DNA from 4 places in the Pseudomonas sp. GW823-FHT01D03 genome. Region 4 is predicted to be linked to each of the others. Evidence: predicted binding sites of a transcription regulator. Region 4 holds the regulator's gene; each other region holds the start of a gene.
The links. The regulator FliA, encoded in region 4, starts transcription of late flagellar genes. The targets are predictions, from matches to a motif close to CTAAAGTTTNNNNNNNNNNNGCCGNTAA.

Region 1 (7,807 bases), 3.0 Mb from region 4:
CAGAGTAGATGCCAGAAGTGGACATTCAAGAAAATGCCGGAGTTAACGGTAACGATCAAAGCTATGGATTAACGCCAGACAAACACAGAAATGAAAATGGCGGCATTGTCATTGAGACAAGCCGCCATTTTTACAGCCCTGTAAGGCTTAGAACAGCTTGCGGCCTTTGTTGGCAGCAATGCGCATGCGCAGCGCGTTGAGCTTGATGAAGCCCGCCGCGTCGGCCTGGTTGTAGGCGCCGCCGTCTTCTTCGAAGGTCGCGATATTGGCGTCGAACAGCGAATCGTCGGACTTGCGGCCGGTAACGATCACGTTGCCTTTGTACAGTTTCAGGCGAACCACACCGTTCACGTTGACCTGCGAAGCGTCGATCATCTGTTGCAGCATCAGACGCTCCGGGCTCCACCAGTAGCCGGTGTAGATCAGGCTGGCGTACTTCGGCATCAGCTCGTCTTTGAGGTGAGCGACTTCGCGGTCCAGGGTGATCGATTCGATGGCGCGGTGCGCGCGCAGCATGATGGTACCGCCCGGGGTTTCGTAGCAGCCACGGGACTTCATGCCCACGTAACGGTTTTCAACGATGTCCAGACGACCGATACCGTGAGCGCCACCGATCTTGTTCAGCGTTGCCAGTACGGTGGCCGGAGTCATTTCGACGCCGTCCAGCGCAACGATATCGCCGTTACGGTAGGTCAGTTCCAGATATTGCGGGGTGTCGGGAGCCTTCTCCGGGGAGACGGTCCAGCGCCACATGTCTTCTTCGTGCTCGGTCCAGGTGTCTTCCAGCACGCCGCCTTCATAGGAGATGTGCAGCAGGTTGGCGTCCATCGAGTACGGGGACTTCTTCTTGCCATGACGCTCGATCGGGATCGCGTGCTTCTCGGCGTAGTCCATCAGCTTCTCGCGGGACAGCAGGTCCCACTCACGCCATGGCGCAATCACTTTCACGCCAGGCTTGAGTGCGTAGGCACCCAGTTCGAAACGCACCTGGTCGTTGCCCTTGCCGGTGGCGCCATGGGAAATGGCGTCGGCGCCGGTTTCGTTGGCGATTTCGATCAGGCGTTTGGCGATCAGCGGACGTGCGATGGAAGTACCCAGCAGGTACTCGCCTTCGTAAACGGTGTTGGCGCGGAACATCGGGAACACGAAATCGCGCACGAATTCTTCGCGCAGGTCATCGATGTAGATTTCTTTGACGCCCATGGCCTGAGCCTTGGCGCGAGCCGGCTCGACCTCTTCGCCCTGACCCAGGTCAGCGGTGAAGGTCACCACTTCACAGTTATAAGTATCCTGCAGCCACTTGAGGATCACCGAAGTGTCCAGGCCGCCGGAATACGCCAGAACGACCTTGTTTACGTCCGCCATGCCATCACTCCACGGGGTTCTACGGAAAGCCGAGGAGTCTACCGCTCAAATGCGATAATTTACAGAGGCGCGACAGCTTAAGACGACAAAGCGACAGAATCTGTCGAGAGCGCGACGATGACCGATGGGTCAGGAAGTCGCCGCAGCATTGGCTGGTGTGCTGGCTTGCGGCGCTGGCGCGGTAGTCGGCGCCACTCGCGCAAGCTTCACGCTGACCCGACGATTCTTCGCCCGGTTGGCCGCATTGTTGTTTGGCACCAGCGGGTATTGCTCGCCATGGAAACGCACGGTGATTTGCGATTCGGCGATACCGTTGGCCTTGAAAAAATCGACCACTGCCAGCGCGCGACGGCGCGACAGTTCACGGTTGGTCAGACGGTTGCCGCTGTTGTCGGAGTAGCCATCGAGCTCGATGTGATTGACCGTCGGATCGGCCTTCATGAACTCGAGCATTACCTGCAACTTGGCTTTGGCGGCGGCATCCAGATCGGTGCCTTCACCGGGGAAGCCGACCTGAGACTGTTTTACCTGATCGAAATTCTGCGGCAGCAATTTCGCCACACACGTCTGGTAATCATTGAACGCTTTGCTGAACTTTACCGGCAGCAGACGCACTTCCGAAACCCGGCCATCGCCAGACGCACGGCGCACCACCGGACTGCGACCATCGAGCAGACCGCTGATCAATCCGCCGGCCTGGGATTGTGAGCTGTTGAACAGCACGTTGCCGGTACCGATCCTGACGCTGCCCAGGTTGATGTCGTTGCGCCCCGGCTGCCATGGCGCCGCCGCCGCAAGCAACGTCGCCGAACCTCCGCCGAGCATGGCGTTGTAGGCATTGAGGCGGAATATCGCCTGCTCGCCGGCCTTGCGCACAAACTGGCCCGAACCGAAATCGGTGATCGGCTGGGTCAGGCGGCACTCGAACTTGTCGCCCTCGACCGTCCACTCAATGTTCTCCAGACGCGTCTGGTAAGTCAGCGCCATCGCGGGGAGGCTGGCAAACACACTGAGCAAGGCTAAATATCGCTGGCGCACGGGAGGCTCCATTGGCTTCTGTCACACAAAGACCGATTCACACTATGTTTACGGCATACCTACGGGATATCGGAAGGTTCCTGCAAAACTTGATAGCGGGTGCCTGCAAGAGTCTTTTCCGGTAGCATTCCCCTCAGTTTGACCCGCCTGGAATCCCCTCATGTCCGACCGCCTGACCCTGCTGCGTCCCGACGACTGGCACATTCATCTTCGCGATGGTGCCGTGTTGACCAATACCGTTGCCGATGTTGCGCGCACCTTTGGCCGCGCCATCATCATGCCCAACCTGGTACCACCGGTGCGCAACGCCGCTGAAGCCGACGGCTATCGCCAGCGGATTCTCGCTGCCCGCCCGGCCGGCAGTCGCTTCGAACCGCTGATGGTGCTGTACCTCACCGACCGCACCCAGCCCGAAGAAATTCGTGAGGCCAAGGCCAGTGGTTTCGTGCACGCCGCCAAACTGTACCCGGCCGGCGCCACCACCAACTCCGACTCCGGCGTGACCAGCATCGACAAGATCTTCCCGGCGCTGGAAGCCATGGCTGAAGTCGGCATGCCGCTGCTGATCCACGGCGAAGTCACCCGTGGCGATGTCGATGTCTTCGACCGCGAAAAGATTTTCATCGATGAGCACATGCGCCGTGTGGTCGAGCGATTCCCGACGCTCAAAGTAGTGTTCGAACACATCACCACCGGCGACGCCGTGCAGTTCGTCAACGAGGCTTCGGCCAACGTCGGCGCCACCATCACCGCGCATCATCTGCTGTACAACCGCAACCACATGCTGGTGGGCGGGATTCGGCCGCACTTCTATTGCCTGCCGATCCTCAAGCGCAATACCCATCAGGAAGCCCTGCTCGACGCCGCCACCAGCGGCAGCGCCAAGTTCTTCCTCGGTACCGACTCGGCGCCGCACGCCCAGCACGCCAAGGAAGCCGCCTGCGGCTGCGCCGGCTGCTACACCGCGTACGCCGCCATCGAGCTGTATGCCGAAGCGTTCGAACAGCGCAATGCGCTGGACAAGCTCGAAGCATTCGCCAGCCTCAACGGCCCGCGCTTCTACGGCCTGCCGGTCAACACCGATCACATCACCCTGGTTCGCGAAGAATGGACCGCCCCGACCAGCCTGCCATTCGGCGAGCTGAACGTTATCCCGCTGCGCGCCGGTGAAAAACTGCGCTGGCGCCTGCTGGAGGAACACGCGTGAGTGAAGACCATTTCGACGATGAACTGGACGGTCAAGGTGGCGGCGGCGGTTCCCGTCATCCAATGGCAGCGCGTTTTCGCGGCTACCTGCCGGTTGTTGTCGACGTAGAGACCGGTGGCTTCAACTCGGCCACCGACGCTCTGCTGGAGATTGCCGCGACCACCATCGCCATGGATGAAAAGGGGTTTGTCTACCCGGATCACACCTACTTCTTCCGTGTCGAGCCGTTCGAAGGCGCCAACATCGAAGCAGCCGCGCTGGAGTTCACCGGGATCAAGCTCGATCACCCGCTGCGCATGGCCGTCAGCGAAGAAACCGCGCTGACCGACATCTTCCGTGGCATCCGCAAGGCGCTGAAGGCCAATGGCTGCAAACGGGCGATCCTGGTCGGCCACAACAGCAGTTTCGACCTTGGCTTCCTGAATGCTGCGGTTGCGCGTCTGGACATGAAGCGCAACCCGTTCCACCCGTTCTCCAGCTTCGACACCGCGACACTGGCCGGTCTGGCTTACGGTCAAACCGTCCTGGCCAAGGCCTGTCAGGCAGCGGACATCGACTTCGACGGCCGTGAAGCGCATTCGGCGCGTTACGACACCGAGAAGACCGCTGAGCTGTTCTGTGGCATCGTCAACCGCTGGAAACAGATGGGCGGCTGGGAAGATTTCGACGACTGATCCTCGTCGGACAAATCCCGCGCATAAAAAAACCGGCCACATGGGCCGGTTTTTTGTACCGCGACGTTGCGCCTTACAGGGCAGCAGCGTTCTCGGTCAGGTAAGCCGCAACGCCTTCTGGCGAAGCGTTCATGCCTTTGTCGCCTTTTTTCCAGTTCGCAGGGCAGACTTCGCCGTGCTCTTCGTGGAATTGCAGCGCGTCGACCAGACGGATCAGCTCTTCCATGTTACGGCCCAGCGGCAGGTCGTTGATGATCTGCGAGCGGACAACGCCCTTGTCGTCGATCAGGAACGCGCCACGGAAAGCCACGCCGCCTTCGGACTCAACGTCGTAGGCCTTGGCGATTTCGTGCTTCATGTCGGCAGCCATGGTGTATTTCACCTGGCCGATGCCGCCATTGTTCACTGGGGTGTTGCGCCAGGCGTTGTGAGTGAAGTGCGAGTCGATCGACACGGCGACCACTTCCACGTTGCGCGCCTTGAAGTCGGCCATGCGGTTGTCCAGAGCGATCAGCTCGGACGGGCAGACGAAGGTGAAGTCCAGTGGGTAGAAGAACACCAGGCCGTATTTGCCTTTGATGGCCGAGGACAGGGTGAAGCTGTCAACGATCTCGCCATTGCCGAGTACGGCCGGGACGGTGAAGTCTGGGGCTTGTTTGCCTACGAGTACGCTCATGGATATCTCCTGGTGAATAACTTGAAGTTCAGGGTCCGGGCCAGCCTGCCACCCTGAGGCGACAGCCCTGTGACACGAACCCTCTTCGCAAGGGCCGACCATCATACACTGCGTTTTTCGCCTGTCCTTAACGGTTTTTTGCCCAAGGCGGATAACGGAACAGCATTTTCGGGGCCAGGCAATTCGCCATTAATCACCGTTCGTCAGTGACCAGCCTTTCGATCGAAAACCATTCAGAAAGCACTTTGACAATCATTCTCGTTAACATTAAGATCCATCGCAATTGAGTCACAACCAGCGACGGTTCTCACTTATGTATGTTTGTCTCTGCACTGGCGTCACCGACGGACAAATCCGCGAAGCGATCTATGAAGGTTGCTGCAGCTACAAAGAAGTCCGCCAGGCCACCGGCGTCGCCAGCCAATGCGGCAAATGTGCGTGCCTTGCCAAGGAAGTGGTTCGCGAAACCCTGACCAAGCTGCAAACCGCTCAGGCTGCGATCCCCTACCCCGTAGAATTTACCGCGGCATAATCACCCCTATTTCAAAGAACCGGACATATGTCCGGTTTTTTTATGCCTGCAAATCAAGCGCTTAGGCGCTAGACGCGGAACACAAACATTCTTATTCAGATTTAATTTCATTTATTATTCAATAACTTAGGTTTGACACTTATAAATACCAAGCTCAAACTCCGCCTTATATACAGCTAATACAGGGCAGGACTCCCATCATGAAAGGCGACATTACAGTCATCCAGCATCTCAACAAAATCCTTGCCAATGAACTGGTCGCGATCAATCAGTACTTCCTGCATGCACGCATGTATGAAGATTGGGGCCTGAACAAGCTGGGCAAGCACGAGTACCACGAATCCATCGACGAGATGAAGCACGCGGACAAGCTGATCAAGCGCATCCTGTTCCTCGAAGGCCTGCCGAACGTCCAGGACCTGGGCAAGCTGCACATCGGTGAGCACACCCGGGAAATGCTGGAATGCGATCTGCGTATCGAGAAGACCGGCCACGCCGATCTGAAAGCCGCCATCGCCCATTGCGAATCGGTTGGCGACTTCGGCAGCCGTGAACTGCTCGAAGACATTCTTGAGTCCGAAGAAGAGCATATCGACTGGCTGGAAACCCAACTGGGCCTGATCGATAAAGTCGGCCTCGAAAACTATCTGCAATCGCAGATGGGCGAAGAGTAAGTTAGCGCACGCTGAATCCGAGACACTAAAAAGCCCCGCCCTCTTTCGAGGTGCGGGGCTTTTTATTGGCAAATCCCGGATCAGATGCAGATCCCTGTGGGAGCGAGCTTGCTCGCTCCCACAAAAGCCGGATCAGGCTTCGGACTTGTTCGCAGCAGCCGCTTCGACAGCCGCCTTGATGGTGCTTTGCAACGAACCGTCTGCAGCCATCTCGGTCATGATGTCGCTACCGCCGACCAGCTCACCGCCAACCCACAGTTGCGGGAAAGTCGGCCAGTTGGCGTACTTCGGCAGATTGGCGCGGATTTCCGGGTTCTGCAGGATATCCACGTACGCAAACTTTTCGCCACACGCCATCACGGCCTGCGCAGCTTTCGCGGAGAAGCCACACTGCGGGGCATTCGGCGAGCCTTTCATGTAAAGCAGAATGGTGTTGTTGGCAATCTGCTCTTTAATCGTTTCGATGATATCCATGGAGCACCTCGGCTGAACTTTCCGACTCATGGGTCGGCACGGTGACGCATTGTAACGGAATCCCGAGCGCCATGCTCGGTCTCCCCGACGGTCATGTTCAGGCCGCAGCCACGGTCACCGGCACGCCATTGAGCGCGGCGTTCCCCGACAGTTCATCAAGCTGGCATTCATCCGTCAGGTCGTTGGCACTCGAACCTGGCTGCCCACTGGCGATTGCCATTTGCACACCTGGCCGCGCATGCCCCCAACCGTGCGGCAGGCTGACCACGCCTTTCATCATGTCCAGACTGCCGATCACCTCGACCTCGATCTGCCCTACCCGCGAGCTGACGCGAACTAACTGACCATCGTTAAGCCCACGGCTGGCGAGATCATCCGGGTGCATCAGCAATTGATGCCGTGGCTTGCCCTTCACCAGCCGATGGTAGTTATGCATCCAGGAGTTGTTGCTGCGCACATGCCGACGGCCAATCATCAACAGCTCATCAGCGGCTGGCGCCTGCAAGGCCGCGAAACGTGCGAGGTCTGCGAGGATCTCCGGTGGTGCGGCCTGCACCCGTTGATTCGGCGTCTTGAGGCGTGCAGCCAGATTAGGCTTCAACGCCCCAAGATCAATCCCGTGCGGATGATCGAACAACGTCGCCAATGACAGCTTTTGCTCGGACGCATCTCCGTACAGCCCCATGCGCAGGCCCATGTCGATCATCTTCGCCGGCGGCATCGTCGGTTTCAGCTCCTTGCCAGTCTTCTCGGCAAACGCCTTGGCCAGACCGACAAAGATCTCCCAGTCGTGTAATGCGCCGTCGGGCTTGGCGAGAATCGCGCGGTTGAAGCGGGTGACATTGCGCACCGCGAACAGATTGAAGGTGGTGTCGTAATGATCGTTCTCCAGCGCCGAGGTCGACGGCAGGATCAGGTCGGCGTAACGCGTGGTCTCGTTGATGTACAGGTCGATGCTGAGCATGAACTCCAGGCCATCCAGCGCCTGCTCCAGTTGCCGGCCGTTTGGCGTCGACAACACCGGATTGCCGGCCACAGTGATCAGCGCGCGAATCTGCCCTTCGCCTTCGGTGAGCATTTCTTCGGCCAGCGCCGACACCGGCAACTCGCCGCCGTACTCGGGTCGCCCGGAGACCCGGCTTTGCCATTTGTTGAAATGCCCGCCCG
Region 2 (7,807 bases), 1.5 Mb from region 4:
ACCAGCATGCCTTTGATGATGTGCTCCTCATCGACGTCGAGCCAATAGGCCTGGCGCAATACCGTGGCCAGTGCGGCGGCGCCGCAACTGAAATCGGTTTTCTGTTCGACGATGTCGGCAAACTTGCGTTCACGAATGCTTTGCACGTCCTTGTAGACGAGCACGCCGCCGGGCAGGGCAGCGATAGGCATCTGGGCAGCCTGGGTCAGGCCGGACAGGCAAAGCAGAGCGAGAAGGGCAGTCTTACGCATGATCGATACGCCTTTGCGGACTGAGGAAAAGCCCCGTTTCCGGGGCTTTCGTTTCGATCGCGATTACATGCAGGCTTTGCAACCTGCAGCGATGGACAGCGAGTTGCTTTGTTGGTTGCCCACACCCGCCGAGACGTTGGCTCCGCCGTTGCCGGAGAAGTTGTTCATCGAGTTGGTCATGTTGGCATTGTTGACGACAGGCGTTTTCCAGCCATCTTTGGTCAGCACTTGCTGAGTGGTGACGCCAGCGAGGCCAAAGGTACCCACGGCTTCGAACTTGGCTTTCTGGTCATCGTTGCCGCCGTGGCCGCCGCCACGGTTACCCCAACCGCCATGGTTGTCGTCTTCGATGGTTGCAGTGCCTTTGGCTTTAAACACGCCAGCGGCCGCGTAGGTGCCGGTAAGGGTGTCGGTTTTGTAGGCCTGCACGCCTTTGTTTTCTACAACCAGACCAGTAGAGGACTGATTGGCGGACGCGGCGGCAGTGGCTACGCGGCCACCGGATACGGCGATCGCCAGGTTGTTTTTCTGCTGGTTGAAGTTGCCGGAGGACACGTTGATGCCGATGTTGCCGGAACCATTGTTGCCTGCGTTGTTGAGCGTAGCGTTATTGAAGGTTGACGAGTTTTTCACATAGTTGTTGTTGTTGACTTGAGTTGCACTGGAGGCAGCAACTGCACTGCCGAAAATGAAGCTTTCATCGGCGGTAGCCAAGGCGGCGGCGTTGTCTTGCTGGTTGCCGTCGCCGGCAGCAACGTTGGCGCCCATGTTGCCGTTAGAACCATTGAGCGAGTCGCTGGCGTTGGCGTTGTTGAGAGTGCCCTGGTTTTTCACCACGTTGCCGTCGCTGTTTTGTTCGTCGAGCACTGCCGCTCCGGCACCTGCGCCGATCTGCAGAAGCTGTTCCAGGGTTGGGCCTTTTGGTCCATGGTTGTCATGACCATTGCCGTGCCCGTTACCACGATCATTACCGCCAGCCTGAGCGGCCATTGCCATTACTGCTGCAAGTGCGAAAACCAGAGGTTTGAGAGCCATTGTAGGTTTCATGGTGTTTCTCCGTCGTGCTTATTAGTTGGTTAAGTGTTGGTACTTTCTAATTGCACTGCTTTTGTTGTTTGGGTCAGTCAGCGACCCGGATGCTCAGGGTGTTAGCCATACGGTTCCCCACCCCGGCACTCTGGTTCACCTGAATCACCCCTCGGCTGCCGGTGAAGGCCTGATCACTTGTCGTGACCTGGCGACTGCCGGGTGAGGTGCCAGTTGCTCCTGAGCTCGGTAAAAGCGCCACGTTCTGTTGCGACAGGGCGCTGTCGTCAACGCTTTGCGGGGCAGCACTGATGCTGATGCGCGTAACGTTGGCCATCTGGTTGTTGGCCCCGGCGCCCTGGTTCACGCCCAGGATCCCGTTGCCATTACTGAAAGAGGTGCCGCCGATGGTGGCGCTGGCGTTCATCGAAGGGTTGGCGGGGGTATCCAGCTTTTGCCTGACAATGGTCGTGGCGCTGGCATTGTTGCCAATGGCGATCGCCTTGGTGTTGGTCTGTTGCATCTGGTCGCCGGCGGCCTGGTTGACGTTGAAGTTGCCGCGGTACTGCATGCCACTGTTCTGGATGTCGGCGTTATTCACGGAGCCTGGATCGGCCATGGCGCTGGCGCAGCCGAACAGGGCAAGCAGCAGAAGGGAACGATTCATCTCATTGACCTCCGGCCATGCGGGTCAGCGGAGCAAGACCTGAACTCATCGCACGGTTGACGGTGTTGGAAATCGAACCGCCCGCGCCACCGCCGTGACCGCCGCCCATGCCGGGCAGGCCGTTGGGATTGGTCAGGGTGTTCATGCCAGGCATGTTGGCGGTGGGTGTGGTGATATTGCCGCGAATCGAAGAGCCACTGGCTACACTGGCAAATTCACCGTCATCGAGCTCGGTGCTGGTCATCGCTTGATTGATGCGAGCCGAAGGGTTGGCATTGACTGTGGTCGGGTAGGGGTCTTTGCCACCGCTGCGCCCGATGGGAATGGGCTGGACGTCGCGGTTGAGGACGATCACGCCATTGCCTTCGGCCTGAACGTTGAAACTGATGAATGTGCTGGCTGATCCAATCAGCAGAAGGCAGGTCAGGCCTTTATTGATATTCCCCACGGCGGCAATTCCTTCTTCAGTGGGCTGGCTCTTGTCAGCGTTGGGAAGGAGAGAGCGAAAGCTGTGCCGCTTTTGAGTTGTTGTTGATTTTCAATGGGTTGGTGATGCGCCGTGCAGCGCTGATACAAAAGCTGTTTCAGCATTGAAACAATCGGGCAGGCAGGCACACGGTCAAGGGCGGCGCAAAGCTCTGGAACAGGGGTTTGCCGAAGACTGTTTCACTGACGTAACAGATGTTCTGACAAAACGATGAAGGCCATTGAACTCGCCGCTTTGCGCTGAGGGAGGTGTTTCAGGAATGGACACTTTTGCCCTGAACGGAGCTATTCGATGGATCAATCAGCCAATAACCGCGCGACGGCGTCAGAAGCCTGAACGCGGCGTTGATCCCAATCGCCCTGAATGATCTGCAACGGTTGCCCGTGCTGTTCCAGCCAGTCGCGGGTGGCCTGAAAGAACGCCATGCGTTCGCTCAGTTGTGGCTGGCAGCGTTGGCCGTCGTCGGTCCAGTCGATCTGCTCCGGCGACAGCAGCAGGTGCAGGTCGTAATGCCGCGCAAGCAGCGCGGGTTCCAGCCACGCCGGGCAGTCGCCAAACAGGGTCTGGCTCCAGAGGATGTTGCTCAGCAAATGGGTGTCGAGGATCAGCAATGGCGGTTGCTGCGCCCGTGCCTGATCTTCCCATTGCAACTGCCCACGGGCGATAGCGGGGATGTCGTTGAGGCAGGTATCGCGTGGATTCTGCTCGATGAACCAGCGCACGTATTCGTCCACTCGCAGGCCGCCAAAGCGCGCCTGAAGGCCAGCGGCCAGCCAGCTCTTGCCGGTGGATTCCGGGCCGGTGAGAACAACTACCTTCATCGCTGCAACGCCGGATCGGCGCGCCATTCGCGCCAGCCTTGCAGCGCAATCAGGGTGAACAGCGCATACAGCGCGGCGGTGAGGTACAGACCCTTGTACAGGAACAGACCGACGAAAATCACATCCAGCACGAACCACAGCGCCCAGCATTGCAGGCGTTTTTGCGCCATCCACAATTGCGCGACGAGGCTGAACGCGGTCAGTGCGGCATCGAGCCACGGTTGTGCGGCGTCGGTCCAGTGGGCCATGGCCGCGCCGAGCAGCAGGCTGCCGAGCGCGCCCACACTCAGGCCGAGCAGAATCGAACGCTGATCCAGGCGCGTGACTTCACGGCCGTCGTGCATCGTCCCGGCGCGGGTCCATTGCCACCAGCCGTAGACTTGCAGCGCGGCGTAAATCACTTGCAGCAACATGTCCGAATACAGCTTCACGTCATAGAAGATCCAGCTGTAGAGCAACACCATGACCAGGCCGATCGGCCAGCACCACGGATTCTGTTTGACCGTCAGCCACACGGCGATCACACCGAGGGCGGCGGCAAACAGTTCAAGCCCGGACATGGGGGTTCCTTGAGGGAGTTGAGGAGGGAGCGGATTGTACCCAAAAACCTGCAGGAGTGAGCCTTGCCGATTTTGACGGGGCACCTGGTCCCCCTGTGGGAGCGGGCTTGCTCGCGAAAGCGTTTTATCAGTAACGACAATAGCGACTGACACCAAGCCTTCGCGAGCAAGCCCGCTCCCACAAAGTGAGTCAGGTCAGACGCGGAACTGGCGCAGGAGCTGGTTCAGCTGTTCACTCAGTTGCCCCAGCTTCACGCTCGCCACACTCGACTGCTCGGCCGCCAGCGCCGTGCTGTGAGACAGGCCGGCCGCCTGGGTGACGTTCTGGTTGATGTCCTCGACTACATGCGCCTGTTGCAGTGTGGCGCTGGCAATCGAAGCGTTCAGGCCGTTGAGATTGCGCAGTGCCTGGCCGATGGCATTCAGGCTCGCGCCGGCCAATCCCGCCTGTTCGATGGTCAGTTGCGAGGCCTTGCTGCTGTCACCAATCACTTTCACCGCGGCTTCGGAATGATTTTGCAGGCGTTCGATCATGCTCTGGATTTCCGCTGTCGACTTTTGCGTGCGCTGCGCCAGCAACCGCACCTCATCGGCCACCACCGCAAAGCCTCGGCCCTGTTCACCGGCGCGGGCCGCTTCGATGGCAGCATTGAGCGCCAGCAAGTTGGTCTGCTCGGCAATCGAGCGGATCACCTCCAGCACACTGCCGATCTGCGTGCTTTCCGCCGCCAGGGTGCGAATCACTTCGACCGCCTGATCAATGGTTGCGGACAACTTATCGATCTGTTGCAGGCTGCCGTCGATGTTGATCTGGCCCTGTTGCGCCTGGGCTTCGGCATCGCGCATTTCCGCAGCAGCGTGCTCGGCATTCTTCGCCACATCCTGCACGCCGTAGGTCACTTCGTTGATCGCGGTCGCCACCAGTTCCATCTGCTGCGATTGCTGCTGACTGCGCTGCTGAGCCTGAGTCGCATCGCTGCCCAGTTCGCTGGACGACTGGCCCAAGGCACTGGCCGAAACCTGCAAGTCACCGATGACCCGGCGCAGCTTGGCGGTGAAGGCGTTGAAGTGGTGGGCCAGTTGCGTGACTTCGTCCTGGCCATGGGTATCGAGGCTGCGGGTCAAATCGCTTTCACCGCTGGCGATATTGGCCATGGCGTTCACGGTTTCCTGCAATGGACGGACGATGCTGCGGGCAATCAATATCACCAGCAGGGCCATGATCAGCGCGATGACCAGGCCGATCACCGAGGCCTTGATCAACTGAGCGCGGAACTCGCTTTGCACATCATCGACGTAAACCCCCGAACCGAGCACCCAGCCCCACGGCTCGAACAGTTTTACGTAGGAAGTTTTCGCGACCGGCTCGCTGGCGCCGGGCTTGGGCCAACGGTAATCGACCATGCCGGCGCCTTTGCTTTTGGCGATCGCAACCATCTCGTTGAACACCGCGAAGCCGTCCGGGTCGCGGATCGCCGAGAGGTTCTGGCCTTCGAGTTTGGGGTTGGTCGGGTGCATGACCATCACGGGGGTGAGGTCGTTGATCCAGAAGTAATCGCTCTGGTCGTAACGCAGGCCACGAATGGCGGTCAGCGCCTGTTTCTGTGCGGCGTCGCGGGTCAGCGTGCCGTTGGTTTCCAGGTCGTGGTAGTAACTCAGCAGACCGCTGGCGGTCTGCACCACATGCTGGGTTTTCTGTGCCTTGGCGTGATACAGGTCATCGTGAATCTGCTTGAGCATCAACACGCCCAAGGTCAACAACATGACCACGGCCACAATCAAAATGAGCCACAAGCGTCGGCTGATCGACACACTGCGCAAGCTGTTCATAACGCTGTCACTCCGATTTCTTTTTCTTGTAATAAATCAACGCCAGCATCCAACCACGTTTGAGTGGTCGGGCATACGCGACCCAAGTCGTATAACGCCGCTGCACTATCAAGGCTTGTCTGTTAGGATTTCGGCCCCGCGCGTGAAAACCTGAATCCAAGTTGATATTTCACGGAATTTTGACCGTTTCGTGTGGATCCTGTGCGCGCGGAATCGGTACAGCTACGCTGAACGCAGTGAACGTTAGAAAAATATTATCGGGGCATGCCCGCGTGCATCGCTCTTTGGGGGATTGATGGATCTTTGGACCGCCTTGCAGGCACTGATTCTTGGAGTTGTAGAGGGGCTGACGGAGTTTTTGCCCATTTCCAGTACCGGACACCAGATCATTGTCGCCGACTTGCTCGAGTTCGGTGGCGAACGAGCCATGGCGTTCAACATCATTATTCAGCTTGGCGCGATCCTCGCAGTGGTCTGGGAGTTTCGCCGCAAGATTCTCGATGTGGTGATTGGCCTGCCCACCCAGCCGAGTGCACGGCGTTTTACGGCCAACCTGCTGATCGCGTTTCTGCCGGCGGTGGTATTGGGGGTGATTTTTGCCGACCTGATTCACCAATACCTGTTCAACCCGATCACCGTCGCGACCGCACTGGTGGTGGGCGGCGTGATCATGTTGTGGGCCGAGCGTCGCCAGCATGAGGTGCACGCTGAAACCGTGGACGAGATCACCTGGAAGGACGCGCTGAAAGTCGGGTTCGCCCAGTGTCTGGCGATGATTCCTGGCACTTCGCGGTCGGGCTCGACGATCATCGGTGGTCTGCTGTTCGGCCTGTCGCGCAAGACCGCGACCGAGTTCTCGTTCTTCCTGGCGATGCCGACCATGGTCGGTGCAGCGGTGTACTCGGGTTACAAATATCGAGATCTGTTCGTGCCGGCGGATTTTCCGGTATTCGCCATCGGCTTCGTCACCGCGTTCATCTTCGCCATGATCGCCGTGCGCGGTCTGCTCAAGTTCATCGCCAGCCACAGCTACGCGGCGTTCGCCTGGTACCGGATCGTTTTTGGTCTGGTGATTCTGGCGACCTGGCAGTTCGGCTGGGTGGACTGGTCGGCGGTCAAACCATGAATGATTCCCGCGCGCGCCGCCCGGATGGACACGCGTCCCGTGGCGGTATTCAGCATCTGAAGTTGAAACTGGCAGTGCTGCTGATTGTTTGCGCCTTGCCACTGTTTGGTTCGCTGTCGATGTGGCTGCGCGGGATCTCGCTGGTGCCGTTGACTGCCTATGGCGTGGTCAGCGTGCTGGCGTTTTTCATGTACTGGGCGGACAAACGCAAGGCCCGCGCCGATGCGTGGCGCACGCCGGAGAACATTCTCCATGCCCTGGAACTCGCCGGCGGCTGGCCGGGCGCGCTGATCGCCCAACAGGTATTCCGGCACAAGACGCGCAAGGTGTCGTTTCAGATTCTGTTCTGGGTGATTGTGGCGCTGCATCAGGTGTTCTGGATCGACCAGGTGTTTCTCGGTTCGAACCTGCTGTCACTGTTCTGAAGCAACACAAGAAACCCTGTGGGAGCGGGCTTGCTCCGGGCGGCGTTCCGACGAATGCGGTGTGTCAGACAACATATTCGTCCATTGGCACACCGCTTTCGCGAGCAAGCCCGCTCCCACCAAAATCAAAAGCTAAAGCAGTAATCCGATTTGAGTTTTTTTGGGCAACTTGCCCACCACCAATTGATGTGAACGCTGCAGCAATCCCTGCAACTCCTCGGCACCCAGCGGGTAGGGCGGGTGCATGATGATCCACTGCGCCCGCGCCAGATACGGCGCCGGGTGAATCCCCGGGCGGTCGCAATGGCCGAGAAACAGGTCCTTGTCGACTTTGAACGCCAATGAGTCCCCGCGCAGCCCTTGCAGGGCGAACATCTTGTTGCCGGCAATCGAGAACACCCGCACGCCGCCCCATTTGTAATCCTCTCGCGCACCTGGCAAGGCGAGACAGAAGGCGGCGACGTCCGCTTCGTTCATCTTTCCCTGTTTCATAACAACCGCTCCCCACACGCATTGAACGATTCGACCAGATGATCGATCCACGCCCGCACCGCCGGCATCACCCCGCGCCGATGCGGATACACCGCCTGCAACCAGCCGCCGGGCAACGACCA
Region 3 (7,807 bases), 4.1 Mb from region 4:
ATGAGCTGCCGGAGTTCGATCGCAAGGTACTGGAGGTGCTGCGCGAGCCGCTGGAATCCGGGCATATCGTGATTGCCCGAGCCAAGGATCGCGTACGCTTTCCCGCGCGTTTCCAGTTGGTGGCGGCAATGAATCCTTGTCCTTGTGGATATCTTGGCGAGCCGAGCGGCAAGTGCTCGTGTACACCGGACATGGTGCAGCGCTACCGCAACAAGCTATCGGGGCCGTTGCTGGATCGGATTGATCTGCACCTGACGGTGGCGCGGGAAGCGACGGCGTTGAATCCGGCAGTGAAGCCGGGCGAGGACAGCGCCAGTGCGGCAGCCGTGGTGGCCGAGGCACGCGAACGACAGCAAAAGCGTCAGCGTTGTGCCAATGCGTTTCTCGATCTGCCAGGCCTGAAGCGGCACTGCAAGTTATCCACAGCCGATGAGAAATGGCTGGAATCAGCCTGTGAGCGGCTGACCTTGTCGCTGCGCTCAGCCCATCGTTTGCTCAAAGTCGCCAGAACCTTGGCAGACCTTGAGCAAGTCGATGCAATCAAGCGCGAACATCTGGCCGAGGCGTTGCAATACCGGCCAGCGACGCCTTAATGCTCGGTCAGATCAACCAGCGGCGTCTGCCGCACTTCGGTTTCACGCCCGGCCTGAATCTCGGTCACGCGCTTCAAGGCGTTATCCACAGCGCCTTTGTTTGCGAGCAGGCTGTAGCTGATCTGAAACTGTTGGCTGGCCTTTGGCGCAATGGTCGGCACCAGATTCAGCGGACGCTGATAGCGGCGGTTGTAAGAAAAACTGGTGCCCGGCTCAAGCCCAGTGACATAGCCCTGCCCTTGGGTGTCAGTGTTTTTCCACAGGGAAAACACCGGCAACTGCTGAGTGTTGAAGCCAACGGAGACACCGAGGCTGCCGGCCTTGTTGTGCAAAACGGTCAGGGTTTCGCCTTTGGCGTCGGCATAGGGCACGACGTTGTAGACGGTTTCGTCGTAGTCCTTGGTCGGTGCGCGGTAGGTCTGCCAGTCGGGCAAGTCGCCCTTGGCCTTGTCGTTGAATGGCGAGACCTGTTTTACCGGCGCAGCAAAACGGGCGCCCTGCTCGAGGAACGGCGTACTGAAATTGCTGTGATACAGCGCCTGATATTCCTTCGGATAATCGCCGTTGTTGGTCAGCGTATCGTTGAGGGCAAAGCGCACGCTGCCCGGCTCGGTGACCAGCTCGGTGACGACCGAGAAGTGGACTTTCTTGAAGGCCTGCTCCTTCAGTTCGCCGCGCAGGCTGATGGCGTACGGCGGCTTCTCATCAATGTGCAGGGTAACGCTGCTGGCCGGAATGTTGGCGGCGCGCCCGTGCAGAGTCAGCAACTCACCATTGTCCATGCCGGGATGGCCGACCCATTCGTACCCGCAGCGGGTCACCAACTCGTTGAAGCCCTCCAGCCAACCCAGGCCACCGCGTCCATTGAGTTCGATGAAGGCCGGGTTGACCACTTCCTTGACCGGCGAATCCCAGCCCATGCGCACATTTCCTACAGTCGCCTGCAGGACATTCATGCCACGGGTCGGTACCACCGAGAGTTTCATCGTGCCGTTATCGATATCGACGATGCTGACACCTTCCTGTCGTCCGCCGTGCAAGGTTCGCAGACTCACGGAGAACGGCTTGTCGGTTTTCACCCCGAGCTGCTCACTGGTGATGCTCCAGTTTTGCGCGGGCTTGTTGTTATCGAGGAGTACGTAATCCCAGGCCATGGCGTGGGAAGCAGCAGAGAGTGCGCCGAGTGCAACGGCGAGTTTGAACGGGGTCATGGCAGCAGCCTTTATTGGAGTTGTGCCATTTTTATAGCGCTGCGGAAACGTTTCAGCAAGTCCAGAAGAGTATGAGATCGAGTGCTTTATCCAGGATTGGCAGTGATGCATTCGCGAGCAGGCTCACTCCTAGAGGGATCTTCAGTGATCACAAATATTGTGATCGACCAATACACCTGTAGGAGTGAGCCTGCTCGCGATAGCTATTTCAGCTGCGCATCAACGAAAACGATCAACCTCAGAACGCAAGTCCGCCGCCAATTTCTCAAGCTCCTTGGCGGTCACGGCCAAGTTAGAAACAACCTCACGCTGTTCGCTGTTGGCCAACGCAATGCTCTGCAGATTACTGCTGAGCAAAGTCGCCGTGCTGCTCTGCTCCTGGGTCGCGGTGGTAATCGCGGCAAACTGCTGCCCTGCCGAACGGCTCTGCTCATCGATCCGCGCCAGCGCCGAGGCGACATTGGCGTTACGCGACAGGCCTTCCTGCATCAGCACATTGCCCTGCTCCATGGTGCTGATCGCGTTGCCGGTTTCCTGCTGGATGCTGTGGATCATCCCGGAAATTTCATCGGTGGCCTGACGGGTGCGCGACGCCAGGTTGCGTACCTCATCGGCGACCACGGCAAAACCACGGCCCTGTTCACCGGCGCGGGCCGCTTCGATGGCCGCGTTGAGCGCCAGCAGGTTGGTCTGTTCGGCGATCGAGGTGATCACGCTGACGATCCCGCCGATTTCCTGGGATCGCTGACCGAGGGTGTTGATCACGGTCGCGGTGGTGTTCAGTGCACCTGCGATCTGCTCCAGCGAGGACGAAGCTTCTTCCATCGAGCTACGACCGATTTGCGTCTGCTGGGCATTTTCCTGCGCCAGACGCTGAGTCGCGCCCATGTTGTCGGCGATGTTCAGCGAAGTGGCGCTGAACTCTTCCACCGCGCCAGCCATGCTGGTGATTTCGCCAGACTGCTGCTCCATGCCTTCGTACGCACCGCCGGACAAACCAGACAGCGCCTGGGCACGGCTGTTGACCTCTTCCGAGGCGCGGCGGATGTGCTCGACCATGGTCGACAGGGCCTGGCTCATCTGGTTGAACGCGCGGGACAGCTGGCCGATCTCGTCATTGCTCGACACGTTCAGGCGCACGCTCAGATCACCCGCGCCCAGCGCTTCGGCCTGGCGCACCAGATCACTCAGCGGCGCCAGTTTGCTGCGCAGCAACCACACCACCGAACCCACCGCCAGCAGCATCGCCAGCAGACTGCCGATGGCCAGTTGCGTGCCGACGCTCCAGGTCACCGCGCGAATTTCGGCTTTAGGCATGCTCGCCACCACCGCCCACGGGCCACCGTCGAATGGCACGGAAACGCTGTAGAAATCTTCGTTCTTGTCGCTCCAGAACTGCCCCTTGCCCGGGGTTTTGGCCAGGCCGCCGATCACCGTGACCGCCTGATCCAGTGCCTGGACACCCGCCGGCGCCACCAGCCATTTGTTCTGCTCATCCAGCAGCGCCAGCGAACCGGTCTGGCCGATGCGGAAGCGCTTGAGGTTGTCGAATTGGGCGTTCTGCGCGTCGGTGTAGTCAAAACCAACGAACAACACCGCAATCACCTTGCCGCTGCTGTCGCGCACCGGGGTGTATTGGGTCATGTAGGAGCGATCAAACAGCAACGCGCGGCCGACGTAGCCTTGCCCGGCCATCAACTTCGCATAAGCCGGGTGCGCATGATCGAGCAAAGTGCCGATGGCGCGCGTGCCGTCCTGTTTGGTCAGCGAGGTGCTGACCCGCACGAAGTCTTCGCCACTGCGTACGAACAGCGTGGCAACCCCAGCGGTCATTTGCTTGAACTCGTCGACTTCCTTGAAGTTGTTGTTCAGCACTTCGCTGCCCAGGTGCAGGCCAGGAGTCTGGGTACCGGCCACCGCCACCGGTGCATCCGGGTGAATGCTCAGACCGGCGCTGAAGCGCTTCTCGAACAGCCCGCTCAGGCGCTGGGTGCTTTCACGCAGCGTGCCGTGGAAGGTGCTCAACTGGTCGGCCAGCAGCCGCGCTTCACTGGCGAGGTGTTCTTCACGGGTGGCGAGGTTGGCGGTATCCAGCGAACGCAGAGCAAAGACAGTACTGCCGCTGATGACAATCGCCAGTATCACGGCGAGCGCGAGGCCCAGCTGCGAGGCGATCCGAGCGCGAGGTTGAGACATGGACAGCTCCTGGCCGAACTTGCCGATCCTCCTTGATCGCAGCTCGGATAATTTTCTAATGGGGGTGAATCGTGGATACCTGCACGACGGTTCCACATGCACGTATTCGGCGGTAAAGCCGAATACTTGAGCGAACAGCAGGGTTATGGCATAAGGCCGGCATTGTGCGGGCTCGAACGTTTCAGCTCAAGCGCTTGACCACCGGCAACGCCATGGCCCGCACTTCGCCTTGCAGGAAGTCGCTGAGACGGCGCAAACGTTCACCTCCCGGACGGGTTTTCGGCCACACCAAGTAGTAATTCAGGCCGCTGGCGACGGCAGTCGGCCACGGTAGGCTCAGTCTTCCTTGCGCCACATCCTCGGCGACCATCAGCAAATCGCCCATCGATACCCCGTAACCACGCGCCGCGGCAATCATGCCCAGCTCCAGGGTATCGAACACCTGTCCGCCCTTGAGCGAAACCTGATCGGACAGCCCCATATGTTCCAGCCAACTGCGCCAGTCGCGCCGGTCCGGGGTCGGGTGCAGCAACTCGGTGGAGGCCAACCGCGTCACATCCCAAGGCTGATCGTTCAGCAGGTTCGGCGCGCCGACAGGAATCAATTCCTCGGGAAACAGCAGGCTGGCCTCCCAGTCCGGCGGGAAGTGCCCATCGCTCAGCAGCACCGCGCAGTCGAAGGGCTCGTTGTTGAAGTCCACCGAATCCACGTCCATCCAGGCACTGGTCAGTTGCACTTCGTTGCCGGGCTGTAGGTGACGAAAACGGCTGAGCCGGGCCAGCAGCCAGCGCATGGTCAGGGTCGACGGCGCTTTCATGCGCAGAATGTCGTCTTCGGCGCGCAAGGTGTTGCAGGCGCGCTCCAAGGCTGCGAAACCATCACGAATGCCGGGCAAGAGCAGCCGCGCCGACTCGGTGAGTTGCAGGTTGCGTCCGCTGCGGTGAAACAGCTTGCAGGCAAAGTGTTCCTCCAGCGTCTTGATGTGCCGGCTGACTGCACTCTGGGTAATCGACAATTCCTCGGCCGCCCGGGTGAACGAGCTGTGCCGCGCCGCCGCTTCGAATGCGCGCAGGGCATACAAGGGAGGAAGACGACGGGACATACACAAAGCTCCTTTGGCGGCATCCGGCCACCCCGGCGAGTTTTTCTCATATGAGTTTTAATCATGCTACCCATCCTTTTTATCCTTTTGTGCAAACCTTTCCAAGCGCCGAGAATCGACGGTCTCTTGTTCCCTCTGATTGATGGGTGGTGATGACCATGCAGCATCCTGTGCGTACCGAACTCTGGGCCATCCTGCGGCTGGCGGGGCCGTTGATCGCCTCACAGTTGGCGCACATGTTGATGGTGCTGACCGACACCCTGATGATGGCGCGCCTCAGTCCCGAAGCCCTGGCCGGCGGCGGACTGGGCGCGGCGAGTTATTCGTTCGTGTCGATTTTCTGCATCGGAGTGATCGCCGCGGTCGGCACGCTGGTGGCGATCCGTCAGGGCGCTGGCGACATCATCGGCGCGGCCCGCCTGACTCAGGCCGGGTTGTGGCTGGCGTGGCTGATGGCGCTGGGCGCCGGGTTGCTGCTGTGGAATCTGAAGCCGGTATTGCTGCTGTTCGGCCAGACCGAAACCAACGTCAACGCTGCTGGACAATTTTTGATCGCTCTGCCCTTCGCCCTGCCCGGCTACCTGAGCTTCATGGCCCTGCGCGGTTTCACCAGTGCGATCGGCCGGGCAACCCCGGTGATGGTCATCAGCCTCGGCGGCACCGTGGCCAATTTCCTGCTCAATTACGCGCTGATCACCGGCATGTTCGGCCTGCCGAAGCTGGGGTTGACTGGAATCGGTCTGGTCACCGCGATTGTCGCCAACTGCATGGCGCTGGCCCTCGCCTGGCACATTCGCCGGCACCCGGCCTATGACGCCTACCCATTGCGCGCCGGCCTGTCACGGCCAAATCGTCAGTATCTGAAAGAACTGTGGCGCCTCGGCCTGCCGATTGGGGGTACCTACGCGGTGGAAGTCGGCCTGTTTGCCTTCGCGGCGCTGTGCATGGGCACCATGGGCAGCACGCAATTGGGCGCACACCAGATCGCCCTGCAGATCGTTTCGGTGGCGTTCATGGTTCCGGCGGGGATGTCCTACGCGATCACCATGCGCGTCGGCCAGCACTACGGCGCCGGGCAACTAAGCGATGCGCGGATGTCCGGGCGAGTCGGCATCGTCTTTGGTGCGGTGGTGATGCTGGGTTTCGCCATGGTGTTCTGGCTGTTGCCGAACCAGTTGGTCGGGTTGTTCCTCGATCACAACGATCCGGCCTTTGCCGAAGTAATTCGTCTGGCCGTGAGTCTGTTGGCGGTGGCGGCGTGGTTCGAGCTGTTTGACGGCACGCAGACCATCGCCATGGGCTGCATCCGTGGACTCAAGGACGCAAAAACCACCTTTTTGGTCGGCCTCGCTTGTTATTGGCTGATTGGCGCCCCGGCGGCGTGGTGGATGGCGTTCCATTTGAACTGGGGACCGACTGGCGTCTGGTGGGGGCTGGCGCTGGGGCTGGCATGTGCGGCGGTGAGCCTGACGCTGGCGTTTGAATGGAAGATGAAGCGGATGATTCAGCGCGAACCTCTGTCATCAAACCAGTACACAGTCGCTCAGGCAGACTGAGATTCAGTTGTGGGAGCGGGCTTGCTCGCGAAAGCGGTGGGTCAGGCAGCCTATGCTTTGACTGACACGACACCTTCGCGAGCAAGCCCGCTCCCACAGAGATTCATGCCTAACCCGGAGATTGCGTTCAACTGACGATTTCGAGGGCTGGCTGCTGGCTAGAGCCAAAGGTCAGGTACTCCACCAGCTCGGCCAACGGCAACGGCCGGCTGATCAGATAACCCTGCACCTGATCACAGCCAAACCCGCGCAATAACTCCAGTTGTTCAGGCGTTTCCACCCCTTCCGCCACTACTTCCAGATGCAGGTTATGCGCGAGGTTGATCATCGCGTGCACCAGTTTGCGGTTCTCTTCGCGCTGCTCCATGCCGCCGACGAAGCTCTTGTCGATCTTCAGCAAGGTGATCGGCAGGCTGTTCAGATGCACGAACGAAGAGAACCCGGTGCCGAAGTCATCCAGCGAGAAACGCACACCGAGACGGCCAAGGGCGTCCATGGTCTGCTTGACCAGATCGCTGCGGCGCATGACGGCGGTTTCGGTCAGCTCGAATTCCAGCCATTGCGCCTCGACGCCACGTTCGGCAATCAGTCGGCTGAGCGTCGGCAGCAACTGGCTGTCCTGAAACTGGCGGAACGACAGGTTGATCGCCATGTGCAGCGCCGGCAGCCCGTATTCGCGCAGCGCCTGCATGTCGCGCAGGGCCCGGGAAATCACCCAGTAACCCAGCGGCACGATCAGACCGCTCTGCTCGGCCAATGGCACGAATTCGCTTGGCGGCAACAAACCGCGTTCGCCATGGCGCCAGCGCACCAGGGCTTCGAGGCCGACGATCTGCCCGTCTGCAAGATTCAGCCGTGGCTGGTAGTGCAGCTCCAGCTCATCGCGGCGCAAAGCCCGGCGCAGCTCACTTTCGAGGTCGGCCATGCTCCGGGCGTTGCGGTTGATGCGTTCATTGAAGATATGGAAGGTGCAGCCCTGAGTGCTCTTGGCCTGCTGCATGGCGATGTGCGCGTGCCACATCAGCGGGTCGGCGCCACCCTGCGCACGGGCATGGGCGATACCGAGGCTGGAGCCGATCAACAGGCTTTCGCCATCGACCCAATACGGTTCCGCCAGGGCCTCGGTAATGCGTTCGGCCATCCACTCGG
Region 4 (7,807 bases):
ACATCGTCCTGACCGGACACAACGTCTTCTCGTTTATCGGCATGAATCTGCGGACCTTCACCCTGCGAGAGATGTTTTTGTGGATCTTTTTCTGCAAGCATCGCGGCACGGTCGTGTTCGATGCCCGCAAAGCGGTCAACCTGACTGGCCATGAGGACGAGTTTGAGCAAATTGCTTTCGACTTCGGTGACCAGTTGGGTCACACGCTTGATCACTTGACCTGTGAGGTCCTGGTAATCCTGAGCCAGCAGGATGTCATTGAGGTTGCTCGACACCGCACGGTTGTCCGTGCTGCTGCGTGACAGAAAACCGTCGACCCGGCGCGCCAGTTCGCGGAACTCTTCAGCTCCGACCTCACGACGCATGAAGCGGCCCCAATCGGTGCTCAGGGCCTGGGCTTCTTCAGCCAGGCCATTGACCACCGGGGTGGCGCTTTCCACCAGATCCATGGTGCGGTTGGCCGCGGCTTCGGTCAGCTTGACCACATAGCCCAGGCGTTCGGTGGCGTCGGTGATTTGCGACACTTCCTCGGCCTGCGGCATGTGCGGATCGATCTGGAAATTGACGATCGCACTGTGCAGTTCGCGTGTGAGCTTGCCCACTTCCTGATACAGGCCGCGGTCACGGGTCTGATTGAGCTCATGGATCAGTTGCACAGCGTCGCCGAACCTGCCTTTTTCAAGGCTCTCGACCAGTTCGACCGCGTGTTTTTTCAGGGTCGACTCGAAATCGCCCTGTGAAGATTCGTTATGCTCCATAGCTCCCCCGCGCGTCATCAGCCGATGCGTTCGAAAATCTTCTCGATTTTGTCTTTCAACGCCTGAGCCGTGAAAGGTTTGACCACGTAGCCGTTCACACCGGCCTGAGCGGCCTCGATGATTTGCTCGCGCTTGGCTTCAGCGGTCACCATCAGCACGGGCAGATGCTTGAGTTTTTCATCGGCACGTACGTGGCGCAGCAAGTCGATACCGGTCATGCCCGGCATGTTCCAGTCCGTTACCAGAAAGTCGATGCTTCCGCTGTTGAGTACCGGAATGGCGGTAGTGCCATCGTCGGCCTCGACGGTATTGGTGAACCCAAGATCGCGCAGCAGGTTCTTGATGATCCGCCGCATCGTTGAGAAGTCATCAACGATGAGGATTTTCATGTCTTTGTTCAATTCGACCTCCAAGCAGTCTTAAACGCGCCCAGCACCTGGACGCGCCACTTCAATCAATCCGGCAAAGCACTCGATGACTGTCTGGAGCACAACAGAGCAAGACCGGTGCCGTTCATCACCGCACCAGCCTCGTTCGCAGTGTCCCCACACTGCCTTCAGCGCGCTCGCCACTCCCCCAAACGCCCCCGCAAACGGGCCGCGCACTGGCTGTGTAACTGGCTGACCCGCGATTCACTGACGCCAAGGACTTCACCGATTTCCTTGAGGTTCAGCTCTTCGTCGTAGTACAGCGCCAACACCAGTCGCTCACGCTCCGGCAAATTGGCAATCGCATCCGCCAGCGCCGCCTGGAAGCGTTCATCTTCCAGATCGCGTGACGGCTCAAGATGAGCACTGGCGCCATCCTCGTGCAGCCCTTCGTGTTCGCCGTCCTGCAACAGGTCGTCGAAACTGAACAGCCGGCTGCCCAGCGTGTCATTCAAAATCCCGTAGTAATCGTCGAGACTCAATTGGAGTTCGGCCGCAACCTCGTGATCTTTAGCATCACGTCCGGTTTTAGCTTCAATTGAGCGAATTGCGTCGCTGACCATACGGGTGTTGCGGTGAACCGAGCGTGGTGCCCAATCCCCTTTGCGCACTTCATCGAGCATCGCGCCGCGGATTCGAATGCCCGCGTACGTTTCGAAACTGGCGCCTTTGCTGGCGTCGTATTTGGTCGAGACTTCGAGCAGGCCGATCATCCCGGCCTGAATCAGGTCTTCAACCTGCACACTCGCCGGCAAGCGCGCCAGCAAGTGATAGGCAATGCGCTTGACCAGTGGCGCGTAACGCTCGATCAACTCGTACTGCGCGTCACGTGCCGACTTCTTGTAGTAGTTCATACCGCTCGCGGTCATAACACAGGCCCTGCTGTTTGCTGCACGAGGCGCTCGACGAAAAACTCAAGGTGACCGCGCGGGTTGGCAGGCAGCGGCCAGGTATCGACCTTCTGCGCGATCGCCTTGAACGCCAGCGCGCACTTGGAACGCGGAAAGGCTTCATAGACCGCTCGCTGCTTCTGCACTGCCTTGCGCACGCTTTCGTCGTACGGCACGGCGCCGACGTATTGTAAGGCGACGTCGAGGAAGCGATCCGTGACCTTGGTCAACTTGGCGAACAGGTTGCGCCCTTCCTGCGGGCTCTGCGCCATGTTGGCGAGGACGCGGAAGCGGTTCATGCCGTAGTCGCGGTTGAGCAGTTTGATCAGCGCGTAGGCGTCGGTGATCGAGGTCGGCTCGTCGCAGACCACCAGCAACACTTCCTGAGCGGCGCGGACAAAACTGACTACCGAGTCACCAATACCCGCAGCGGTGTCGATCACCAGCACATCGAGGTTGTCGCCGATGTCGCTGAAGGCCTGAATCAGACCGGCATGTTGCGCCGGGCTCAGGTGCACCATGCTTTGGGTGCCGGAAGCGGCCGGCACGATGCGGATCCCGCCGGGCCCCTGCAACAGCACGTCGCGCAGTTCGCAGCGGCCTTCAATCACATCGGCCAGAGTACGTTTGGGGGTCAGTCCCAGCAGAACGTCGACGTTCGCCAGCCCCAGGTCGGCGTCCAGCAGCATGACCCGACGGCCAAGCTCTGCCAGCGCCAGAGACAAGTTCACTGACACGTTAGTCTTGCCGACGCCACCTTTGCCGCCGGTCACCGCGATCACCTGTACGGGATGCATGCTGCCCATGTTATTTCTTTACCTTGTCTTGCATAGACGGAGGCCACATTACTGGCTGCGCGTTCTCAACCGGAACAATGCATGGCAGACCATCGATGTAGGTACATAAACGGTTCATTACCTCAGCCAACCTGCTTGGTCGGGCTGTGGTAGATATCAGCGAACATGTCAGCCATGGCTTCTTCGCTGGGTTCTTCCTGCATTTGCACGCTGACGGCGCGGCTGACCAGTTGATGACGGCGCGGCAGATGCAGATCATCCGGAATCCGTGGGCCATCGGTCAGGTACGCGACCGGCAATTCATGACTGATCGCCAGGCTCAATACTTCGCCAAGACTGGCCGTCTCATCCAGTTTAGTCAGGATGCAGCCGGCTAGCCCGCAACGCTTGTAACTGTGGTACGCGGCGGTTAGAACCTGTTTCTGGCTGGTGGTTGCCAGCACCAGATAATTTTTTGAACGGATGCCACGCCCGGCCAGACTTTCCAGCTGCATGCGCAAAGCCGGATCGCTGGCCTGCAAGCCGGCGGTGTCGATCAGCACCACGCGTTTGCGCAGCAGCGGGTCGAGCGCCTGCACCAGCGACTGGCCCGGATCGACGTGGGTCACCGGCACATTAAGAATGCGACCCAGGGTCTTCAGTTGTTCCTGGGCGCCGATACGGAAACTGTCCATGCTCACCAGCGCGACATTCTGCGCGCCGTACTTGAGCACGTAACGCGCAGCGAGTTTGGCCAGGGTGGTGGTCTTGCCCATGCCGGCCGGACCGACCATGGCAATCACCCCGCCCTCTTCCAGCGGCTCGACTTCCGGTACGGCAATCATCCGCGCCAGGTGCGCGAGCAGCATGCGCCAGGCCTGACGTGGTTCTTCAATATCGGTGATCATCGCCAGTAGATCGCGCGACAACGGCCCGGACAGACCGATGCGTTGCAGACGGCGATACAGATTGGCTTGCGCCGGACGGCTGCCTTGCAGCTGATTCCAGGCCAGGGTGCCGAGCTGCACTTCCATCAGCTCACGCAGACTGTTCAATTCGAAACGCATCGAATCCAGCGCACGCGGATCGACGCCTGCGGCCGCCGGTGCAGGTGCCGGAGCCGGACGCGCCGGGGCGGCGTAAGTCGGTTCGCTCAACGGTTCGGCAGCGGTCAGCGGCAGGCCGGCCGTCAACGGCAGCCCGGCGAACAACTGGCGATTGGTGTTGCCGTCGGCTTCGCCACGCAGGCTCAGCTCGGCCTGGGCGGTCACGATGCGCGACTGAGTCTTGCGCAGCTCGTCCTCGAGTTCCATGTTCGGAACCCGTGGCGCCAGCGCCGACAATTTGTAATCCAGCGCCGCCGTCAGCTCGACGCCGCCGGCAATGCGGCGGTTGCCAATGATGGCGGCATCAGCGCCCAGCTCATCACGAACCAGCTTCATGGCCTGACGCATATCGGCGGCGAAAAAACGCTTAACTTGCATAAACCACTACCTCAGCCGTTGGGCCCTACTGTCGCAACGATGGTCACTTGCTTGTTGTCCGGAATTTCCTGGTAGGCCAGCACGTGCAGCCCTGGAACTGCGAGGCGACCGAAACGCGAGAGCATCGCGCGGATCGGGCCTGCTACCAACAGGATCACCGGTTGACCTTGCATTTCCTGGCGCTGCGCCGCTTCGATAAGCGAACGCTGCAGCTTCTCGGCCATGCTTGGCTCCAGCAGAACGCCCTCTTCCGAGCCTTGTCCTGCCTTCTGCAGACTATTGAGCAATATTTGTTCCAACCTTGGTTCCAGGGTGATCACAGGCAGCTCGGAGTCAGTGCCTACAATGCTTTGGACGATGGCGCGGGATACGCCGACGCGTACTGCGGCCACCAAGGCGGCGGTATCTTGACTCTTGGCGGCGTTGTTGGCGATAGCCTCGGCAATGCTGCGGATATCGCGCACCGGCACGTGTTCGGCCAGCAGCGCCTGCAGCACTTTGAGCAACTGCGACAGCGAAACCACCCCCGGCACCAGCTCTTCAGCCAGTTTCGGCGAGCTTTTGGCCAGCAATTGCATGAGTTGCTGCACTTCCTCGTGGCCGATCAGCTCACTGGAGTGCTTGTACAGAATCTGGTTCAAGTGCGTCGCAACCACGGTACTGGCGTCGACCACGGTGTAACCGAGCGATTGCGCCTGCGCACGCTGGCTGACTTCGATCCACACCGCCTCCAGGCCGAAAGCCGGATCTTTGGCGGTAATGCCGTTGAGCGTGCCGTAAACCTGCCCCGGGTTGATCGCCAGCTCGCGATCCGGGTAGATCTCGGCTTCGGCCAGAATCACCCCCATGAGGGTCAGGCGATAGGCGCTCGGCGCCAGATCGAGGTTGTCGCGAATGTGCACGGTCGGCATCAGGAAGCCCAGATCCTGCGAGAGCTTCTTGCGCACGCCCTTGATCCGCGCCAGCAACTGCCCACCCTGATTGCGATCCACCAGCGGGATCAGGCGGTAACCGACCTCAAGGCCGATCATGTCGATCGGCGTCACGTCATCCCAGCCCAGCTCCTTGGTTTCCATGGCGCGGGCCGGCGACGGCAGCAGTTCCTGCTGACGCTGAACCTCTTGCAGCGCCTGCACCTTGGCGACGTTCTGTTTTTTCCAGAACAGGTACGCGCCACCGGCGGCCAGCGCAGCCATGCTCAGGAACGAGAAGTGCGGCATGCCCGGGACCAGACCCATGACCGCCATCAAACCAGCGGCCACCGCCAGGGCTTTGGGCGAGGCGAACATCTGGCGGTTGATCTGTTTACCCATGTCTTCCGAACCGGAAGCACGGGTCACCATGATCGCCGCCGCTGTCGATAACAACAGTGATGGCAATTGCGCCACCAAACCGTCACCGATGGTCAGCAAGGCGTACACCTTGCCCGCGTCGGCGAAGGTCATGTTGTGCTGGAAGATACCGACGGCCATACCGCCGATCAGGTTGATGAACAGAATCAGCAGGCCGGCGATGGCGTCACCACGGACGAACTTGCTGGCACCGTCCATCGAACCGTAGAACTCAGCCTCTTGGGCGACTTCCTGACGGCGGGCCTTGGCCTGGTTCTGGTCGATCAGACCGGCGTTGAGGTCGGCGTCGATCGCCATCTGTTTGCCGGGCATCGCGTCGAGGGTGAAGCGTGCGCTCACCTCGGAAATCCGCCCGGCGCCCTTGGTCACCACGACGAAGTTGATGATCATCAGAATCGCGAACACCACGATACCGACCACGTAGTTGCCGCCGATCACCACTTCGCCGAAGGCCTGAATCACCTTACCGGCAGCGGCGTGGCCGTCCTGACCGTGGAGCATCACCACCCGCGTCGAGGCCACGTTCAACGCCAGCCGCAGCAGCGTCGCCACCAGCAGAATGGTCGGGAACACCGCGAAATCCAGCGGCCGCAGCGCGTACACGCAGACCAGCAGGACGACGATCGACAGGGCAATGTTGAAGGTGAAGAACACATCGAGCAGGAACGGCGGAATCGGCAACATCATCATTGCCAACATGACCAGCAGCAACAACGGCACGCCCAGATTGCCTCGACTGAGGTCGGCAACATTCGAGCGAGCAGTGTTGAATAACTGAGAGCGATCCACCGGTTTTCCCCGTTCCTTTAAAGCAAACTTTTGACGCCCAAAGCAGGCGCACGGCGGCTACTGCAAGAAGCCTTCCAACTTTTGCCGGGGATTGAAATTGAGCTTTGTTTCGGGGGATTGTGTTGCCTGAAGCCGGGCGCCGTGGAGCCGACCGCAAAACAGACGCAGGACGGCTCACCAATGACGCAAGGGAATAAAAATCAGAAAAACCCGCGCATTGGCGAATTTATCCGGCAGTCAAAATTTGCTTTGGCTTGATTTCACCAAGAAGTAAGTCGCGGCCCACCAGGTAGCGCGTACCCTTACGGATCTGCTTGCCTCCCACGTCGACAAACGTTTCCTCAGAATAGCCTAATGTCACGATTTCCTCAGGCTCATGAAAAGGATCGTGGGGGTGTGCCTTCAGCACAATCAGTGCCCAGTTAAATTGAATGTTCGGCACATCCTGTGGCTTTATCTCCTGCTCGTTCTCCCATCGAAAGTCCTGCCCACCGGTGATTTTTATCTCATTACCGACCGTGTCGAATTGGGGCTTGTGATAACGCATCTGTAGACCATTGCCACTCCATATATCGAAGTAGTTATTAGGAGAAGAGAACACGTTGACCAACGCTCTAACGTTATCAATCTTGCCAGCTGCACTGTTGAATCTGTTGTAGAGACCATGATGGGCTAACCCATCCAACCTTGGCTTGATCGCATTGGTGCTCGAATTGAGATATCCCGGCACATGAGCAGTGCTCATTTGCACGAAATGCGTGAAGTCCAACGTCGCCTTAAAAGTGAACGTGCAAGCGATATGATCAGACGCTTTCACCGCCAACCCGGAAACGAACTCGAACCTCATTCCTTCAAGCTTTCTGTAGTTCTCTGGCATGACCTTCTCCTTGGCGAATGTTAAAGACAGGTCAGAAGGCGACTTGCCCGTGAAACCTGCCAAGGAACATGGAATAGCTGAATGCCCTTTGTGTCTACTGTCAGAACTAACAGGTAGAGATCTTTTTCAGATAAACGGAAGGCCGCGGTCTTTTGAGTTATCAGGAATCGCGACGCAATGAACACAGATTGGAGGTATCACACAGATCCCCTGAGGGAACGGGCTTGCTCGCGAAGAGGCCATCCGCGACACCACAGAATCATGAGCAGCACTTTTAAACGATGGCGTTTAATAGACACCTCCGGACACGCCTTGCGGGCTACACATCCTTGCGCCATTGCCTACAGCTACGCCAGAATCCGCCGGCTTGTGCGCCTTCGGGTCGGGTTCTATTGTGGATCAGTCGCTGACGAATCAGCGATCGGGTCTCGCAGCCCGCTGATTTCTAGACGC

Region 1: a site for FliA is predicted at 2,470-2,497, ahead of AC1RBR_RS21375 (flagellar protein MotY). Genes of this name have one in related genera too.
Region 2: a site for FliA is predicted at 5,770-5,797, ahead of AC1RBR_RS14235 (methyl-accepting chemotaxis protein). Genes of this name have one in related genera too.
Region 3: a site for FliA is predicted at 4,104-4,131, ahead of AC1RBR_RS26285 (methyl-accepting chemotaxis protein). Genes of this name have one in related genera too.

The regions. Positions count from the first base shown of each region.
Region 1 covers NZ_JBXAKK010000001.1:4,847,604-4,855,410, forward strand. Annotated here, with positions in the region: gene AC1RBR_RS21370 (argininosuccinate synthase) at 148-1,365, opposite strand; gene AC1RBR_RS21375 (flagellar protein MotY) at 1,495-2,403, opposite strand; gene pyrC (dihydroorotase) at 2,564-3,610, shown strand; gene rnt (ribonuclease T) at 3,607-4,284, shown strand; gene AC1RBR_RS21390 (peroxiredoxin) at 4,358-4,960, opposite strand; gene AC1RBR_RS21395 (bacterioferritin-associated ferredoxin) at 5,274-5,492, shown strand; gene bfr (bacterioferritin) at 5,693-6,166, shown strand; gene grxD (Grx4 family monothiol glutaredoxin) at 6,299-6,640, opposite strand; gene AC1RBR_RS21410 (molybdopterin oxidoreductase family protein) at 6,738-7,807, opposite strand, start outside.
Region 2 covers NZ_JBXAKK010000001.1:3,293,444-3,301,250, reverse strand. Annotated here, with positions in the region: gene fapD (fibril amyloid maturation endopeptidase FapD) at 1-251, opposite strand, end outside; gene fapC (amyloid-like fimbrin subunit FapC) at 315-1,298, opposite strand; gene fapB (fibril amyloid subunit FapB) at 1,372-1,944, opposite strand; gene fapA (functional amyloid chaperone FapA) at 1,946-2,392, opposite strand; gene AC1RBR_RS14245 (AAA family ATPase) at 2,728-3,252, opposite strand; gene pnuC (nicotinamide riboside transporter PnuC) at 3,249-3,812, opposite strand; gene AC1RBR_RS14235 (methyl-accepting chemotaxis protein) at 4,008-5,642, opposite strand; gene AC1RBR_RS14230 (undecaprenyl-diphosphate phosphatase) at 5,938-6,768, shown strand; gene AC1RBR_RS14225 (DUF1294 domain-containing protein) at 6,765-7,193, shown strand; gene AC1RBR_RS14220 (MmcQ/YjbR family DNA-binding protein) at 7,326-7,685, opposite strand; gene AC1RBR_RS14215 (LysR substrate-binding domain-containing protein) at 7,682-7,807, opposite strand, start outside.
Region 3 covers NZ_JBXAKK010000001.1:5,899,750-5,907,556, forward strand. Annotated here, with positions in the region: gene AC1RBR_RS26275 (YifB family Mg chelatase-like AAA ATPase) at 1-593, shown strand, start outside; gene AC1RBR_RS26280 (aldose 1-epimerase family protein) at 590-1,804, opposite strand; gene AC1RBR_RS26285 (methyl-accepting chemotaxis protein) at 2,024-4,000, opposite strand; gene AC1RBR_RS26290 (LysR substrate-binding domain-containing protein) at 4,182-5,102, opposite strand; gene AC1RBR_RS26295 (NorM family multidrug efflux MATE transporter) at 5,261-6,658, shown strand; gene AC1RBR_RS26300 (putative bifunctional diguanylate cyclase/phosphodiesterase) at 6,786-7,807, opposite strand, start outside.
Region 4 covers NZ_JBXAKK010000001.1:1,801,017-1,808,823, reverse strand. Annotated here, with positions in the region: gene AC1RBR_RS08045 (protein phosphatase CheZ) at 1-758, opposite strand, end outside; gene AC1RBR_RS08040 (chemotaxis response regulator CheY) at 776-1,147, opposite strand; gene fliA (RNA polymerase sigma factor FliA) at 1,315-2,055, opposite strand; gene fleN (flagellar synthesis regulator FleN) at 2,052-2,882, opposite strand; gene flhF (flagellar biosynthesis GTPase FlhF) at 2,996-4,336, opposite strand; gene flhA (flagellar biosynthesis protein FlhA) at 4,348-6,477, opposite strand; gene AC1RBR_RS08015 (hypothetical protein) at 6,704-7,354, opposite strand.